2 regions of the Paenibacillus sp. SJS-P3 genome follow, and region 2 is predicted to be linked to the other one. Evidence: riboswitches for the same ligand, from Rfam matches in the RefSeq annotation. Region 2 holds a riboswitch; the other holds the start of a gene.
What was found. A riboswitch is a leader RNA that binds a small molecule or an ion and turns the genes downstream of it on or off. The one in region 2 is predicted to bind glycine.

Region 1 (7,697 bases), 1.4 Mb from region 2:
AGCTCCTGGAACGCATGGCCCATCGCCTGCTCGAGCTCGCCGGGAGGCGCCTGAACCGCCTCGAACGCTCCGCGGATCTGCTGCGCCGCCCTCTGCAGGACGGACATGTAGAGAGCTTCCTTCGTCCGGAAAAAATGAAAGACGTACGGCTGGGTAACGCCGACCGCGGAAGCCACATCCGCCGTCGTTGTTTTGTAATACCCTTTCTCGGCAAACAGCGCGGCGGCAGCGCTCAAAATCTGCTCCTTGCGTCCTGCCGCCTGTTCCTCTCTCGGTGTCATGAGTTACTTTACCTTCCCTGTTCTGTACAATTTATTGATCAATAAATAAGATATCCTCTTCCTGCAAATCTGTCAATCCATCCAGCCAAAAAAAAATCCTCCGCTCCAAGGAACGCAGGATAACACTCGCGCGTCTCCGCGCGAGGTGCATGGCATGCCGGGCGTGTCGGTGGGCTCAATGTCCGGCGTGATGGACTTGCTCCTGCTTCTCGACTTTCACCCGCTTGATGAACAAGGAACAAACGAAACCTAACACGGCAAAGATCATGACGAACAGAAAAGCATTTTGAACTCCCTGGGTCATGGCCGCAGGAACGGTCGACAGATCGGCAGGCGAATGCTTGCCGTCTGCATAATAAGCCTTGCTGCCCGCCGTCATGATGCTGATGGCGAGCGCCGTGCCGATCGCACCCGCAACCTGCTGCAAGGTGTTCATGATCGCTGTTCCGTCCGGATAGAGCTCCCGCGGCAGCTGGTTCAGCCCGTTGGTCTGGGCCGGCATCATGATCATGGATATGCCGATCATCAGAAGGCTGTGCAGGAGGATGATCTCGCCCTTGGACGTGCCCGTATTGATGCCCGTCAGCAGCCAAAGCACGACGAACACAAGCACCAAGCCCGGCAATACGAGCCAGCGCGGACCGTATTTATCGAACAACCTGCCCATGACCGGAGACATGATGCCGTTGATCAGTCCGCCGGGAAGCAGCAGCAGTCCCGCCGCGAGCGGCAGCAGGCCGATGCCGGCCTGCAAATACAAAGGCAGCAGAATGACGGTGGAAAGAATGATCATCATCCCGATGAAGATCATCAGCGTGCCGAGCGTGAACATCGGGAAGCGGAATGCCCGCAGATTCATCATCGGCTGCTTCATCCGCAGCTGGCGGACGGTGAACAGGATCAAGGCGACGATGCCGACGGCGATGCCGATAATGACTTTCGGGCTGCTCCAGCCATGGTCGCCTTCTCCTGCGCTGCTGAAGCCGTAGACTATGCCTCCGAAGCCGAGGCTGGAGAGCAGGATCGAGAAGATGTCAATGCGCGGACGGGCAAGCTCGGAGACGTTTTTCATGAACATCAGGCCGAACAGAAGCGCGACGACCAGAAGCGGCAGCGCCGTCCAGAAAATCGTTCTCCAGCTGGCATAAACGAGGAACAGGCCGGCTATAAGCAGGCCCGACCGCTGGCGCGAACATGATGACAAGCCCCATCATGCCCATTGCCGCTCCCCGCTTGTGCGGCGGGAATATAACCAGTACCGTATTGAACATCAGCGGAATGAGCAGGCCGGTGCCGACCGCCTGGACAAGCCTTGCAATGAACAGGAAAGCGAAGCTCGGCGCGCTCGCCGCGATCAGCGTGCCGGCAATCGAGAATACGAGCGATGCGGTGAACAGCTGGCGCGTCGTGAACCATTGGAGCAGCAGACCCGAGATCGGTACGAGAATCGCGAGCACAAGCAGAAATCCGGTCGTAAGCCACTGAATCGTGGCAGGCTCGACCTTGAACGTGCTCATCAGCTCATTCAGCGCGATATTGAGTGCCGTTTCGCTGAACATGCCGATGAATCCGGCAAGCAGCAGAGCGGTCATGATCGGAACAACCTTGAAGGAATTTCCTTCTTGAGGAGCAGCGGCTGCTCCCATTGTTTTTTCCATTCTGATTTCCCTCCTGAGACAGGTTCTCCCCGTCATTTATCTCTTTTTAGTTTCCGACCCCTCCATCGGTTCCATTCACAAGCACAGGCATGAATTCCTCCACGAGCCGGAACGGCCGGATGTCCTTGTTCGTCATCGCGAGAATGACGGCTCCGAATGAGAACGATCGGTCTAGTCTTGAAACCACAAAAAAGGCATCCGGTCAACGGACCGGATGCCTGTAGTCAATATTACCGAGCCGCGCATGGGAAAATGGACATCCGCAAGCGGCAAAAGGAGAGCGCGGCAACGCGCCCTCCTCCGCTGCATGGGAGCCTAGTCCGCCAGCTTGGCGTAAGCTTCCGCGTCAAGCAGCGCCGCTACCGCCGCTTTGGCGTCGGCGCCCGTGTCGATCTCGATCATCCAGCCGCCGGCAAAAGGATCGGTGTTGACGAGCTCCGGCGAGTCGCCCAGCTCTTCGTTGACGCGGACGACCGTTCCACTGACGGGGGAGTACAGGTCGGACACCGTTTTGACGGACTCGATGGTCCCGAGGGGCTGTCCCGCTTCAACGCTGTCTCCAGCCTGCGGCAGCTCGACGAACACGATGTCACCGAGCTGATGCTGGGCATGGTCCGTAATGCCGATCCGAACAATCGTCTCTCCTGCCGCTTCCGCCCACTCATGCTCCTCCGTATAGCCCAATCCTGCGCGAATCTCACTCACTGGACGCTCATCCTTTCCCATCATGGCCTGGTTTGGCAATCTATGCGCAAAGCGTAAACGATGACGGGCGCTGTGTCAACATAACTCACTCGGCATGTCTTTTAAGCTGAAATTCTGTTGACACAGGGTCGTCCCATCTGTAAAACTGGTTGTAACTGAATATGCGGATGAACGCAACGGGAGAGATCGCCGGTACATGAAGCGGCGCCGAAGGAGTAACCCTGCCCGGCAGGGGAATCTCTCAGGCAGAAGGACCTTTGCGGGACGCGCCTCTGGAGAGAACGGAAGCTTGCGGCCCCGCCGCTTCGCCGACGTCACCCAAGGGGAAACCTGCGGAGACGAATGCGCAGGGTAACTCTCAGGTACCAAGGACAGAGCATGGATGACACGTTAAGCATGGCTGCGAATTTTTTTGCAACCGGCGCAAGCGTTGTTTTTCCTGCGCTGTCCTTTTTGCTTTTCTCCCTTTCATTAGTGCGCCAAGGAGGGCTTCTCCTTCAGTCGGGCGTTGAATGCTTGCAAGGGGAAGATGAACAATCAGCGAACAGGCTTTACTTTCGAGTACGAGCATACAAAGGGAGGACTACCATGGCCAATCTGCGCACGACCCCGCTCCATTCCCTCTACAAGGAATACGGCGAAGCCCGCTGCATCGACTTCGGCGGCTGGGATCTGCCGGTTCAGTTCACCGGCATTCTGAAAGAGCATGAGGCTGTCCGCCAGCGTGCCGGGCTGTTCGATGTGTCCCATATGGGCGAGTTCCTCGTCACCGGCCAGTTCGCCGGCGATTTCCTGCAGCGCGTGACGACGAACGACGTGTCCAAGCTGAAAGACGGCTCCGCCCAATACACGCTCATGTGCTATCCGGACGGAGGCGTCGTCGACGATCTGCTCGTCTACCGGATCAGCGAGGACCAGTACATGCTCGTCGTCAACGCTTCCAACATCGGCAAGGATCTCGATTGGCTGCGGGAGCATCTGATCGGGGACGTGACGGTGGAGGACCGCTCCGACGATACGGCGCTGATCGCTCTGCAGGGTCCCCTTGCAGGAGAAATACTGGACCGCTGCACAGATGCCGGCTGGGGCGGGCTGAAGCCGTTCGAGTTCCTGCCGAAGGCGGCCGTATGCGGCGTCGAGCTGCTGCTCTCCCGCACCGGCTACACCGGAGAGGACGGCTTCGAGCTGTACGCGCCGGCCGCCGACGCCGCCAAGCTGTGGCGCGCGCTGATGGAAGCCGGCGCTCCGCTCGGCCTCGAGGCCGCCGGTCTCGGCGCGCGCGATACGCTGCGCTTCGAGGCGAGGCTGCCGCTGTACGGCCAGGAGCTGTCTGCGGATATATCCCCTCTGGAAGCCGGACTCGGATTTTTCGTGAAGCTGGATGCAGGCGACTTCATCGGCCGCGACGCGCTCGCTGCGCAGAAGGAAGCCGGCGTGCCCCGCAAGCTTGTCGGCATCGAGCTGCTGGAGCGAGGCATCCCGCGCTCCCATTACCAGGTCTACGCCGGAGAGCAGCTGATCGGCGAGGTGACATCGGGCACCCAGTCGCCGACGCTGAAGCGCAATCTCGGACTCGCGCTGCTCCAGGCCGAGTATGCCGCGGTCGGCACCGAGGTGGAGGTCGACATCCGCGGCAAGCGGTTGAAGGCAGCTGTCGTCAAAACCCCTTTCTACAAACGAAACGCGGCATCGCCCGCATCAGCCAAGGAGTGACAAACCCTTAATGACGACCCAGCATCGCTACATCCCCATGACCGAGCAGGACCAGCAGGAAATGCTGCAGACGATCGGCGCGGCCACCCTGGAAGACCTGTTCCGCGATATTCCGCAATCAATCCGCTACAAGGGCACGCTGCCGATGTCGGGCGCGCTCGACGAATGGGCTCTCCTCCGCCATCTGAAGGAGCTGGCCGGCCGCAACGCCGATCATGAAACGACGACGAGCTTCCTTGGCGCCGGTCTCTACGACCACCATATTCCCGTCGTCATCAACCATATGATCTCCCGCTCGGAATTCTATACCGCTTATACTCCTTATCAGCCGGAAATCAGCCAAGGCGAGCTGCAGGCGATCTTCGAGTTCCAGTCCTACATCTGCGAGCTGACCGGCATGGCTGTCGCCAACGCCAGCATGTACGACGGCGCCACCGCCTTGTCCGAGGCGGCGGCTCTTGCCTCCGCCCATACCCGCCGCAAGCGCATCGTCGTCTCCAGCGCCGTGCATCCAGAGGCGCGCGAGATTTTGCGCACAAGCGCCCACGGCCTCGGGCTTGAGCTCGTTGAAGTCGGGTTCCAAGGCGGCGTCACCGACCTGGAAGCACTCCGCTCCGCCGTCGCTGGCGGCGAGACTGCTGCGGTGCTCGTGCAGTCGCCGAACTTCTTCGGCTGCATCGAGGATCTCGCGGCGATCGAGCCGATCATCCACGAAGCCAAAGGGCTGCTCGTCGTGAGCAGCAATCCGCTCTCGCTCGGCTTGCTGGAATCCCCCGGCGCGCTAGGCGCCGACATCGTCGTCGGCGATGCCCAGCCGCTCGGCATCCCTTCCTCCCTCGGCGGACCGACCTGCGGGTTTTTCTCTGTGGCCGAGCCGCTCATGCGCCGCATGCCGGGACGCATCGTCGGCCAGACCAAGGATCTCGACGGCAAGCGCGGCTTCGTGCTGACGCTGCAAGCCCGCGAGCAGCATATCCGCCGCGAGAAGGCGACATCCAACATCTGCTCGAACCAGGCGCTGCTCGCCCTGTGCGCTTCCATCTATCTCAGCGTGATGGGCAAGCAGGGCATCCGCGAAGCCGCCGAGCTCAATATCCGCAAATCGCATTACGCCTCCAAGACGCTTGGTTCGGTGGAAGGAATCGGCCTGCCGTTCGGCTCCGCTCCTTTCTTCAATGAATTCGTGGTCTCTCTGCCGGAAGGCGTATCGGCCAAGGAGCTGAACAGCAAGCTGCTCGCCGAGGGCTTCCTCGGCGGCTTCGATCTCGGCTCCGCTTACCCGGAGCTGGAGGGCCACATGCTCGTCGCCGTAACCGAGAAGCGCACGAAGGAAGAGATCGACGCATTCGCCGCCGCGCTTGGCGGCCTGACGAAGGAGGCGCGCGCATGAGCAGCCATGAACAACTGAAGAGCGCCGGAATCATCGATGTGAAACCGGAGAAAGCGCTCATTTTCGAGATGAGCCGTGAAGGCCGCAAAGCCTATTCCCTTCCTGTCTGCGACGTGCCGGATGAGGAAGGACTCGAGGATCTGATCCCTTCCTCCCTGCTCCGCAAGCAGCCGGCTTCCCTGCCGGAAGTGTACGAGGTGGACGTCATCCGCCATTATACCGAGCTGTCCCGCCGCAACTTCGGCGTCGACAACGGCTTCTACCCGCTCGGTTCCTGCACGATGAAATACAATCCGAAAATCAACGAGGATGCGGCGCGGCTGAACGGCTTCGCCCGCATCCATCCTTACCAGCCGGAAGAGAGCATCCAAGGCGCACTGGAGCTGTTGTACGTGCTGCAAAACGATCTTGCCGCGCTTACCGGCATGGATGCCGTCACGCTGCAGCCTGCTGCCGGAGCCCACGGCGAGTGGACCGGCCTCATGATGATCCGCGCCTATCACGAGAGTCGCGGCGAGAAGCGCACGAAGGTCATCGTGCCGGACTCCTCGCACGGCACCAACCCGGCCAGCGCCACGACGGCCGGCCTGGATACGATCACGATCAAGTCCAATGAGCGCGGACTTGTCGATCTCGACGCGCTGCGAGCTGCAGTCGGCCCTGATACAGCCGCCCTCATGCTCACGAACCCGAGCACGCTCGGCCTGTTCGAGGAGCAGATCGTCGAGATCGCCGCCATCGTGCATGAAGCCGGCGGCCTGCTCTACTACGACGGAGCGAACTCCAACGCCATCATGGGCATTACTCGCCCGGGCGACATGGGCTTCGACGTCGTGCATCTCAACCTGCACAAAACCATGAGCACGCCGCATGGCGGCGGCGGTCCCGGAGCTGGTCCTGTCGGCGTAAAAGCCCATCTGACTCCGTTCCTTCCGAAGCCGGTCGTCGGCAAGCGCGATGACGGCAGCTACTTCTTCGACTTCGACCGTCCCGCTTCCATCGGCCGCGTCAAATCGTACTACGGCAACTTCGGCATATTGGTCCGCGCTTACACGTATATCCGCACTTACGGTCCGGAAGGGCTGCGACGCGTCTCGGAATGCGCCGTACTGAACGCCAACTACATGATGGCGCGCCTCTCGGAAGCCTATGAGATTCCGTACCCTGGCGTCTGCAAGCATGAGTTCGTCATGTCCGGCCGCGGACTCAAGGAATACGGCGTGCGCACGCTCGACGTCGCCAAGCGGCTGCTCGACTTCGGCTATCACCCGCCGACTATCTACTTCCCGCTCAACGTCGAGGAATGCATCATGATCGAGCCGACGGAGACCGAGAGCAAGGAAACTCTCGACGCCTTCATCGACACGATGATCCGCATCGCCCGCGAAGCGAAGGAGACGCCGGAGCTCGTGCAGAACGCTCCTTATACGACCGTCGTGCGGCGGCTGGACGAAACCCAGGCTGCCCGCAAGCCGGTGCTGAACTGCTCCTGCTAGAAGGCCTGGATACAAAAAAAGCTTTTCCCGGCACTGCCCGGGAAAAGCTTTTTTACATGGCTGCGCATGTCTGGCTCTACCTGCTTGAACCTGTGATGTCCAGCATCTCGATAAGAACGGACGGCCAATCATCCGGGTGGAACTCATGTCCGGCTCCTTCAACATAGTTGATCAGGTGCTGTTCCCGCCTTCAGATTCGTCGCCAGACATAACGGGCAACTCTTCATGAAGGAGATAGGACGAATATGTTAAAGTGTATAGAAACGATCCGGTTGTTAAGGAAGGAAAAAGATTGCCATGATACAAAAAATTTATCCCGGCCTGCTTTTGCTTGACCGCATGGATGATTGGGCGGAGCCGGACGTGCTCCACTCCTTTGCATTGGACGAGCTGCTCTGCCGCCAGACCGGTCTCGACGGCGTCCCCGTTCTTCATCTTTGGCGCCACCCTTCGG
Region 2 (7,697 bases):
GAAGCCAAGCTGCCTTTGATGCGCGGGGGTACGGGAGCGCGGGCAGGCTCCGCGTTCAGCATGGGATTGCCCATTGGGGTGACCTCCTGTCAGCCATTGATCTTAGGAATGCACAGCGGGCAGCGGCTTTCGCGTCAGCGCAGCAGCTCTTTTTTGATCCGGCTTATCGCGTCTTTCCAGGCTTTGTCGGGGTTTTTGCCCTGCAGGGCGACGGAGGTCAGCTCGCGGCCGACGATTCCGTTCACATTCGAATACTTGCCTCCGAAGTAGGCCGGCTTCACGTTCCGCGCGGATTCCGAGAAGATCTCGCCGGTCGCCTGATTGCCGAAGAAGGGCTCCTTCTCCTTCATGACGGGATCGTCCAGCGCTTTGGCGGCGGAAGGGAACAGATTGAGATTTTTATAGGACTGAATCTGATTGTCGGGATTTTGAAGATAGCGGATGACTTCGAAGGCCTCTTGCGGGTATTTGCTCGTCTTCATGATGGCGAGGAAGGAGCCGCCGTTGTTGCCGTCTCCGCCCGGAGCCCGGGCGACTCTCCATTTGCCGCTCGTATCCGGCGCGGCCTCCTCCAGAACCTCTTTCATCCAGACGGCCCCGACGAAGGACGCGATGCTGCTGTTGTTCATGGCTGCGCTCCATTCGCTCGTGAAGGCGTTTGCATTTCCAGCCAGCTTCAATTGGGCGGCCTTGACGGCCAGGTTCCAGGCGTTCTTCATCGAGGAATCAGGCGTATCGCCGATGAATTCGTCTTCCTTGGAGAAATAGATGCGGTCGGATTGGGCATTGACCTGGGTGTAGACGTTGTTGACGTTGTCGAGCATCTTGACCTTGCCGGCAAAATGATCCTGAAGCTTCTTGCCTGCGTCGAGATAGCTCTCCCACGTTCCAAGCTGCTTGTGCACGTCCTCCGGATCCGACGGTAGGCCGGCTTCCTGGAACAGATCGGCCCGATAGAACAGAGCGGTCGGCCCCGTATCGATCGGCAGGGCGATCATCGTCCCTTCCGGCGTTACGCCGAAATTCCATTTCCAGTCGAGGAAATCCGGCTCGATCTCCTTGGCTCCGAGGTCGTACAGATCGTAGAAGCGGTCGGAGCTGACGAACAGCTCGGACACCCAATCGTTGAAAGCGACGATATCGGGTCCTGCGGAGCCGGCGGCGAGCGTCGTTTTCAGCTTGGACTTGAAGTCGCCTCCGATTTTCTGCGCGTTGATGCGGATGCCAGGGAACTTCTGCTCGACGGACTTGATGAGGCCGTCGTCGAGGCTTCGGTTCCAGTACCAGAGTGTAAGCGTTTTCGTTTTCTCGGTTGATGAAGTGCTGCCGCAGCCCGCGGCGATCATGGCAAGAATCAGCATGCATAAGCCAACCATTCTGGTTTTGACCACTTCCGCATTCCTCCTGACATGTTGAAGCGCATGATGGTACCATTCTATTCGGTTGTCCCGCTGGTATTCCAGCTGAAAAAGGATTTAATACCTATAAACCGTTCAGAGGGATTTGAAACAGGCAGCGGAAAAAGATTGGGAAAGATCAGAAAACAACGCTTGTAATCAAAAAAGGCCCCGGCAAGGGGCCTTCCGCTTTGCTAACCTTCCGTATTCCCGCCCTCATCCTCCGCTTTGCGCAGAGGGCGGCCTTTCTTGCGCAGCTCGCTCATGAGCTTCTTGCCGGTCGGTGTCTGCGCCAGCCCGCCGCCCGCAGTCTCTCGGTGCTTCTCCGGCATTGCAGCGCCGACCTCCAGCATCACCTGCACGACCTCGTCGGAAGGAATGACGCTCCGCACGCCGGCAAGCGCCATATCGGCAGCCGCAAGCGCCGTGACGGCGCCGAAGCCGTTGCGCACGATGCACGGAATCTCCACCAGCCCGCCGACGGGATCGCAGATTAGGCCCAGCGAGTTCTTCAGTGCGAGCCCGACCGCGTGTACAGCCTGGTCCGGCGTGCCGCCGCGCAGCTCCGCAAGCGCTCCGGCGGCCATGCCGATCGCGGAGCCGACCTCCGCCTGGCAGCCGCCCTCCGCTCCGGATACGAAGGAGTTGTTCGCGATGACATAACCGATCGCCCCGGCCGCGAACAGGCCGTAGGTCATCTCGTCTTCGCTCCAGCCGAAGCGCTCCTGCGTGCTGACAAATACGCCGGGAATAATGCCGCAGGAGCCTGCCGTCGGCGTCGCCACGATGCGGCCCATGGAAGCATTCACCTCCGACACGGCCAGCGCATACGCCATGGCGCGCCCCGCATCGCCGCCGAGGCTCGGCTCCCCGGCCGCGTTGTAAGCCGCGACCCGCTGGGCGTCGAGCCCGGTCAGGCCGCTGCGGGATGTCGTGTCCCGCGTCAGGCCGTTATGGACGGCTTCCTTCATGATGCCGTAATAGTCCTTCATCGCCGTGAATTCCACCTCGGGCTCGCGGCCCGATTCGCGCGACTGCTGCTCCAGCATGAGACGGCCGATGCTCAGGCCGCTTTCGCTGCAGCGCTCACTCAGTTCCTTCAGCGTCCGGAAGTTCATCGTCGTTCCCCCTGTCATCGTTCAAATCCATATAATCCGTCTGAAGCACATGCGGCATTCGGCCGATCCGCTCCATCAGACCCGCTTGCACCGGAGCGTCCAGCTCCACCACGGCCAGCGCCTCCCCCTGGCGCTCCATGCGGCTGAGCGACAGCCCGCCGATGTTGAGCCCTTCCTCCTGCAGCGCCGCGGAGAGCGCCGCGATGACGCCCGGCTGGTCCCGGTGCCGGATGAGCAGCGTCGGGTACGAGCAGCTGAATTTCACCGCGAAGCCGTTCACCTCCACGACCTCCACGTTGCCTCCACCGATCGAAGTGCCGAGCAGAGACAGCTCGCGGCTTCCGTCCGCAGCGGTCAGATCGAGCCGGACCGTGTTGGGATGGGGGAACAGCCCTTTCCCCTCCTGGAACACCAGGTCCATTCCCGCTTCCTCGGCCAGCTCCACCGAATCGGGCAGGCGCGGGTCATCCGTATGAAAGCCCATGAGTCCGCCTGTGACGGCTGTATCCGTGCCATGTCCTTGATAGGTGGCCGCGAAGGAGCCGTAGAAGGAAATTTTCGCTTTCTGCGGCATTTCGCCCAGCAGCCTGCGCCCCGCAAGCCCGATTCGCGCCGCCCCCGCCGTATGGGAGCTGGAAGGTCCGACCATGGCCGGACCGATAATGGAAAACACGTCTTTGAACCGCACAGCAAATTCTCCTTCGTCTTGAGTTGTTGTAGAGGCCGAAAAAAGGGACAGAGCAGAAGAATGCGCCGAAAGAAGGGCGTGCCGCCCGTTCCCAGCGATTCTTCCGCTCTGTCCTTTGTACCTGAGAGTTGCCTCGCTTCCCGCTTCGCGAGTTTCCCCTTGGGTGATTCCATGCGCGCCTGTGCGCGGCCACGGAATTCTCTCCAGAGATGCGTCCGGCAAAGGTCCTTTTGCCTGAGAGATTCACCCTGTCCCCAGGGCTTACTCCTTCGGCGCCGCCCCATGTTACAGGTAGTCTCTCCCGCTGCCTTCATCCGCTCTATTCAATTAAGGATTTCGTCAGATTGCAAACGTTATCTACATTCATTATATGCAGGAGCGCGGCCATCTTCAACCCGCAGTCCGCGGGCAGGATGACTGGAGGCGGCGAATACGCGAAAAGGCAGTCATGGCGCTGCACGGGACGGGCTATGAGTGCATGGCGTACGAGGCCGGCTCTGCGGGCCGGCTGTGTGAATTCATGGTGCCGGGGTTTCGGGGCAGATTGGACGATGCTGGTGCATGGTGCCGGGGTTCGGGGGCAGATTGTACGATGCTGGCTGCTTGGTGCCGGAGGTCGGGGGCAGATTGGGCGATGCTGGTGCATGGTGCCGGGATTCGGGGCAGATTGTACGATGCTGGCGTTCGCGGGAAGATTGTGCGATGCTGGCTGCATGGTGCCGGGGTTCGGGACAGATTGTAAGATGCTGGCTGCATGGTGCCGGGGTTCGGGGGCAGACTGCACGATGCTGGCTGCATGGTGCCGGGGTTCGGGACAGATTGTACGATGCTGGCTGCATGATGCCGGGGGTCGGGACAGATTGGACGATGCTGGTGCATGGTGCCGGGGTTCGGGGGCGGATTGGGCGATGCTGGGCATGGTGCCGGGGGTCGAGGCAGACTGTTTACGATGCTGGGCATGGTGCCGGGGGTCGGGGCAGATTGTTTACGATGCTGGGCATGGTGCCGGGGTGTGCCGACTGTCATTCAAAACCAAAACTTCTCTCGTATCGGACATACGATCCGCTATTTCAGCGTAAATCTCCGTTCAAAAAAATTTAACGGACATTGGATCCCTTATTTTTGTGATAACCACTCAAAACGGGCTGTTTTACCCCAAATAGCGGAACCTATGTCCGATAACTCGGCGAAATCGATGAAAATCCCTAAATAACAGATCGTATGTCCGATACGTCGTCTAATGACACCCGAATTCCCACCCCAGCAACAATTTGCCGCACAAAGCGTTCCTGCATGAGGCTCAAACCTAAGCCAAGACCACGCTCAAGACCAAGACCAAGACCAAGACCAAGATCAAGACCACGACCACGACCACGACCACGACCACGACCACGACCAAGCTTAAATCTAAATCTAAATCTAAATCTAAATAAAGCCTATACACAGCATGAACAGGCCGAAACCTCCTCAGGTTCCGGCCTCCTGCGTGCTTATGCCTTTTTTACCGGCCGCTTTTTCAGCCCGATCAAGGTTTTTGTCGCTATCCCAATCCGGCAAATGCAGCGGCTACAACTAGCTGAACTATGTCCCACAGCTCGTTGAACTCGGCGATTACCTAAGAACGACTCAGCCTGCCATGCCATACGACGCCCAGCCGCCGGCAGAGACGAACACTCCGCCGCCGGCGGAGGCGTAGAACCCGCTTCCGGCAAGCATCGCCTGCGGTCCCCGATGCGCTGCGGCGGCATGGGCGCTTGCGCCAATGATGCCGACCGCCACAGCCGGCTCCAGCACGTCCTGCTCGGCGAGCGCCGCGATGGCGGCCGCATCGTCCGTCCGCACCGCGGCGGCCAGGCAGCGCAGCCGGGCCATGAGCGCTTCGTCGGCCGGCTCCCTCAGGCCGCCTGCTTGCAGATCGCGCTTGACGCCGTCAAGCGCGCACCGGGCTCGGTGGAAGGCGGCTTTCACCGCGCCTTCCGTCGTCAGAAGCAGCTCCGCCGTCTCCCGGATCGACCGGTTCATGACCTCGCGCAGCAGCCATACCGACAGCTGCAGCGGAGACAGGCGGAGCTCCAGCGGGCGCAGCAGCTCCTCCAGCTCCCAGCTCGCCGCCGGCTGGACGGCCCCCGCCTCCTCCAGCTCGGGCAAAGTTCGGCGGCGGAGAGCTTCCCTGCGCAAATGGTCCGTCCACAGGTTCCGGGCGATGCGCAGCAGCAGCGCCTGGCGGTTGGGATGCTCCCGCCAGATCGGGGCGGCCAGCGCCCTGCACCAGGCCGACTGCTCCAGATCCTCCGCTTCCCAGGCGCTGCGGGTCAGCGCCAGGCAATATCTTCTCAGCGCCGCGCGCTCTTCCTCCAGCTCCAGCCCCGTCTCCATCGGCGGCATCCCCTTTCAATACGCATAGATATTCTGACCGGTAAACGAATGATCCTGCCAAAAGGATACTCAAGACAGGGGAATTTCTTTTCCGCGTTCAAGCCGTATCCTTTCCTTCCCCGCATCCGTTTACCAGTGGCAAAACCATTCCGACCCATCCAGCGAAGGAGGATGACGACCTGTGACCCATATCCCTTATGTCGTGGAGCAGACCAACAAGGGGGAACGCTCCTATGATATTTATTCCCGGCTGCTGAAAGACCGTATCGTATTCGTCGGCACGGCGATCGAGGACAATATGGCCAACGCGATCATCGCGCAGCTGCTGTTCCTGGCCGCCGATGACCCCGACAAGGACATTCATATGTACATCAACAGCCCGGGCGGCTCCACGAGCGCCGGCCTCGCCATCTACGACACGATGCAGTTCGTGAAGCCGGACGTCCGGACGCTCTGCACCGGAACGGCCTTTTCCATGGCAGCCTGGCTCCTGCTCGCAGGTACAAAGGGCAAGCGGGGAGCGCTGCCGAACAGCGAGGTCATGCTCCATCAGCCTTCAGGAGGAGCGCAGGGCCAGGCCAGCGACATCGCCATCTCCGCAACGCGCATCCTGAAGCTGAGGGACAAGATGAACCGGATCGCAGCGGAGCGTACCGGCCAGCCGCTGGAGCGCATCGAGCGGGATACGGACCGCGACACGTTCCTTTCCGCCGAAGAGGCGCAGGAATATGGAATCGTGGACCAAATCATTACGAGCATGCAGCCTTGAGAACAAGAGCGCGCCCGGTCCGGCTATCGAATACTTTCGCCAAGCCGGCACCCGGAAGGTGTACAATGGAATGGAATCCAACTTTAACCGCAGAGGTGATGGCTATGCTGGAGCATTTGAAAGGCAAGCAGGTGCTGATTCATTTTCTCGACGGAACCCATATCGGGGAAGGCATTCTGGAAGAAGTGGACGACAAGTTCGTGAAATACAAGACGGAGTATCAGGAATTGTATATTCCCGTCTCCTCGATCCGCACCGTATCGGTCAACCTCAAGGAACGCCAGAAGTCTAAGGTCGGGTTTGCATGACCTGACTTGCGCCCCGTGCTCATCCATTGGATGGGCGGCGGGGCTTTTTGGTTGTCGGATGACCGGCTTCCCACCGGATATCGACGGAGCTTTTGCACCCGGATGAGCGGGCTGCCGGACGGATAACGGCGATGCTTATGCTTGCCATTGACCGGGCCGGCCCACGGATTCAAGCGGGTCCATGACGATCTAGGGGCGGATGGATCGCCGAATCTCCCGCTCGATCCGCCAGCCTGCCAAGACCGATATTGGCTGCCGTGTACAGCAGGCCCGCGGCCGCGAAGATCCATATCGAGCTCCAGGGGGTGAGCCCGTACCCTTCGATGAAATAATCCCCGTAGCTGTTATAATGATACAGGCCGGCCCACAAGGCCAATCCCGTGAACAGCACGGCTTGCAGCGCAGGATGCCGCAGCCAGCGGTTGGCCAGCAGCGTCAGCGGAAGCGCCAGGACAGGGTAGACAGCTACCGTCAGGATGAACATCATCGCGATATAGATGCCGCCTATATTCATCATTCCGTAATACTCGGTCGTCGCGATCTTATACCCTTCAATCCGCTCCACGCCAAGCAATGCTCCCAGAAACAAGGCAACAAAAATGCCGTATAGCAAAAGATAGCGCACAAGCATGGTTCCCTTCATGCTGAATCCCCCCTCCCTATTCCTCTGCCGGCCAGCCAAAGGAGCCCGATTCCTGCCGAGCTGCCGCCGAAAAAAACGGCCCCAAGCATCCCGAAAATAGCCTGGCTCGTCGCTTCATCCATTTCTCCCGAAGCCTGATGGACGACTCCATATCTCCACATGCCCGCACTGATCAACAAAGCTCCAATCGACAACAACAGGAAAACGGCGTGCAGCCTATGGATTCGTCTCGCGGTGACAGTCATTCAATCCTCTCCCCTGCTCGCTTATATCCTTGCTGCGCCTTCCTTCTCAAGATCATCCCATCGCATGAAGCCTTTTCCTTTCCATGACCATTTATGACTATTTATCGTAACGAAGTCGTCCCCATTCGGACCAAGCATCCTAACGACAGCGTC

Region 1: it holds a riboswitch for glycine, as region 2 does, so the genes downstream of both, gcvT (glycine cleavage system aminomethyltransferase GcvT) here and sdaAB (L-serine ammonia-lyase, iron-sulfur-dependent subunit beta) in region 2, are expected to answer to the same signal.

What each region holds. Positions count from the first base shown of each region.
Region 1 is NZ_CM160043.1:4,040,056-4,047,752, forward strand. Features, by position in the region: gene AC06G8_RS18585 (TetR/AcrR family transcriptional regulator) at 1-281, opposite strand, end outside; partial or broken gene AC06G8_RS18590 (DHA2 family efflux MFS transporter permease subunit) at 457-1,927, opposite strand; gene AC06G8_RS18595 (hypothetical protein) at 1,986-2,126, opposite strand; gene gcvH (glycine cleavage system protein GcvH) at 2,255-2,644, opposite strand; glycine riboswitch at 2,812-2,911, shown strand; glycine riboswitch at 2,915-3,021, shown strand; gene gcvT (glycine cleavage system aminomethyltransferase GcvT) at 3,233-4,357, shown strand; gene gcvPA (aminomethyl-transferring glycine dehydrogenase subunit GcvPA) at 4,368-5,747, shown strand; gene gcvPB (aminomethyl-transferring glycine dehydrogenase subunit GcvPB) at 5,786-7,243, shown strand; gene AC06G8_RS18620 (lipoate--protein ligase family protein) at 7,541-7,697, shown strand, end outside.
Region 2 is NZ_CM160043.1:468,349-476,045, reverse strand. Features, by position in the region: gene AC06G8_RS02175 (carbohydrate ABC transporter permease) at 1-74, opposite strand, end outside; gene AC06G8_RS02170 (ABC transporter substrate-binding protein) at 135-1,391, opposite strand; gene sdaAA (L-serine ammonia-lyase, iron-sulfur-dependent, subunit alpha) at 1,592-2,515, opposite strand; gene sdaAB (L-serine ammonia-lyase, iron-sulfur-dependent subunit beta) at 2,484-3,203, opposite strand; glycine riboswitch at 3,302-3,415, opposite strand; glycine riboswitch at 3,416-3,517, opposite strand; gene AC06G8_RS02155 (RNA polymerase sigma factor) at 4,830-5,579, opposite strand; gene clpP (ATP-dependent Clp endopeptidase proteolytic subunit ClpP) at 5,761-6,348, shown strand; gene AC06G8_RS02145 (hypothetical protein) at 6,414-6,656, shown strand; gene AC06G8_RS02140 (hypothetical protein) at 6,826-7,299, opposite strand.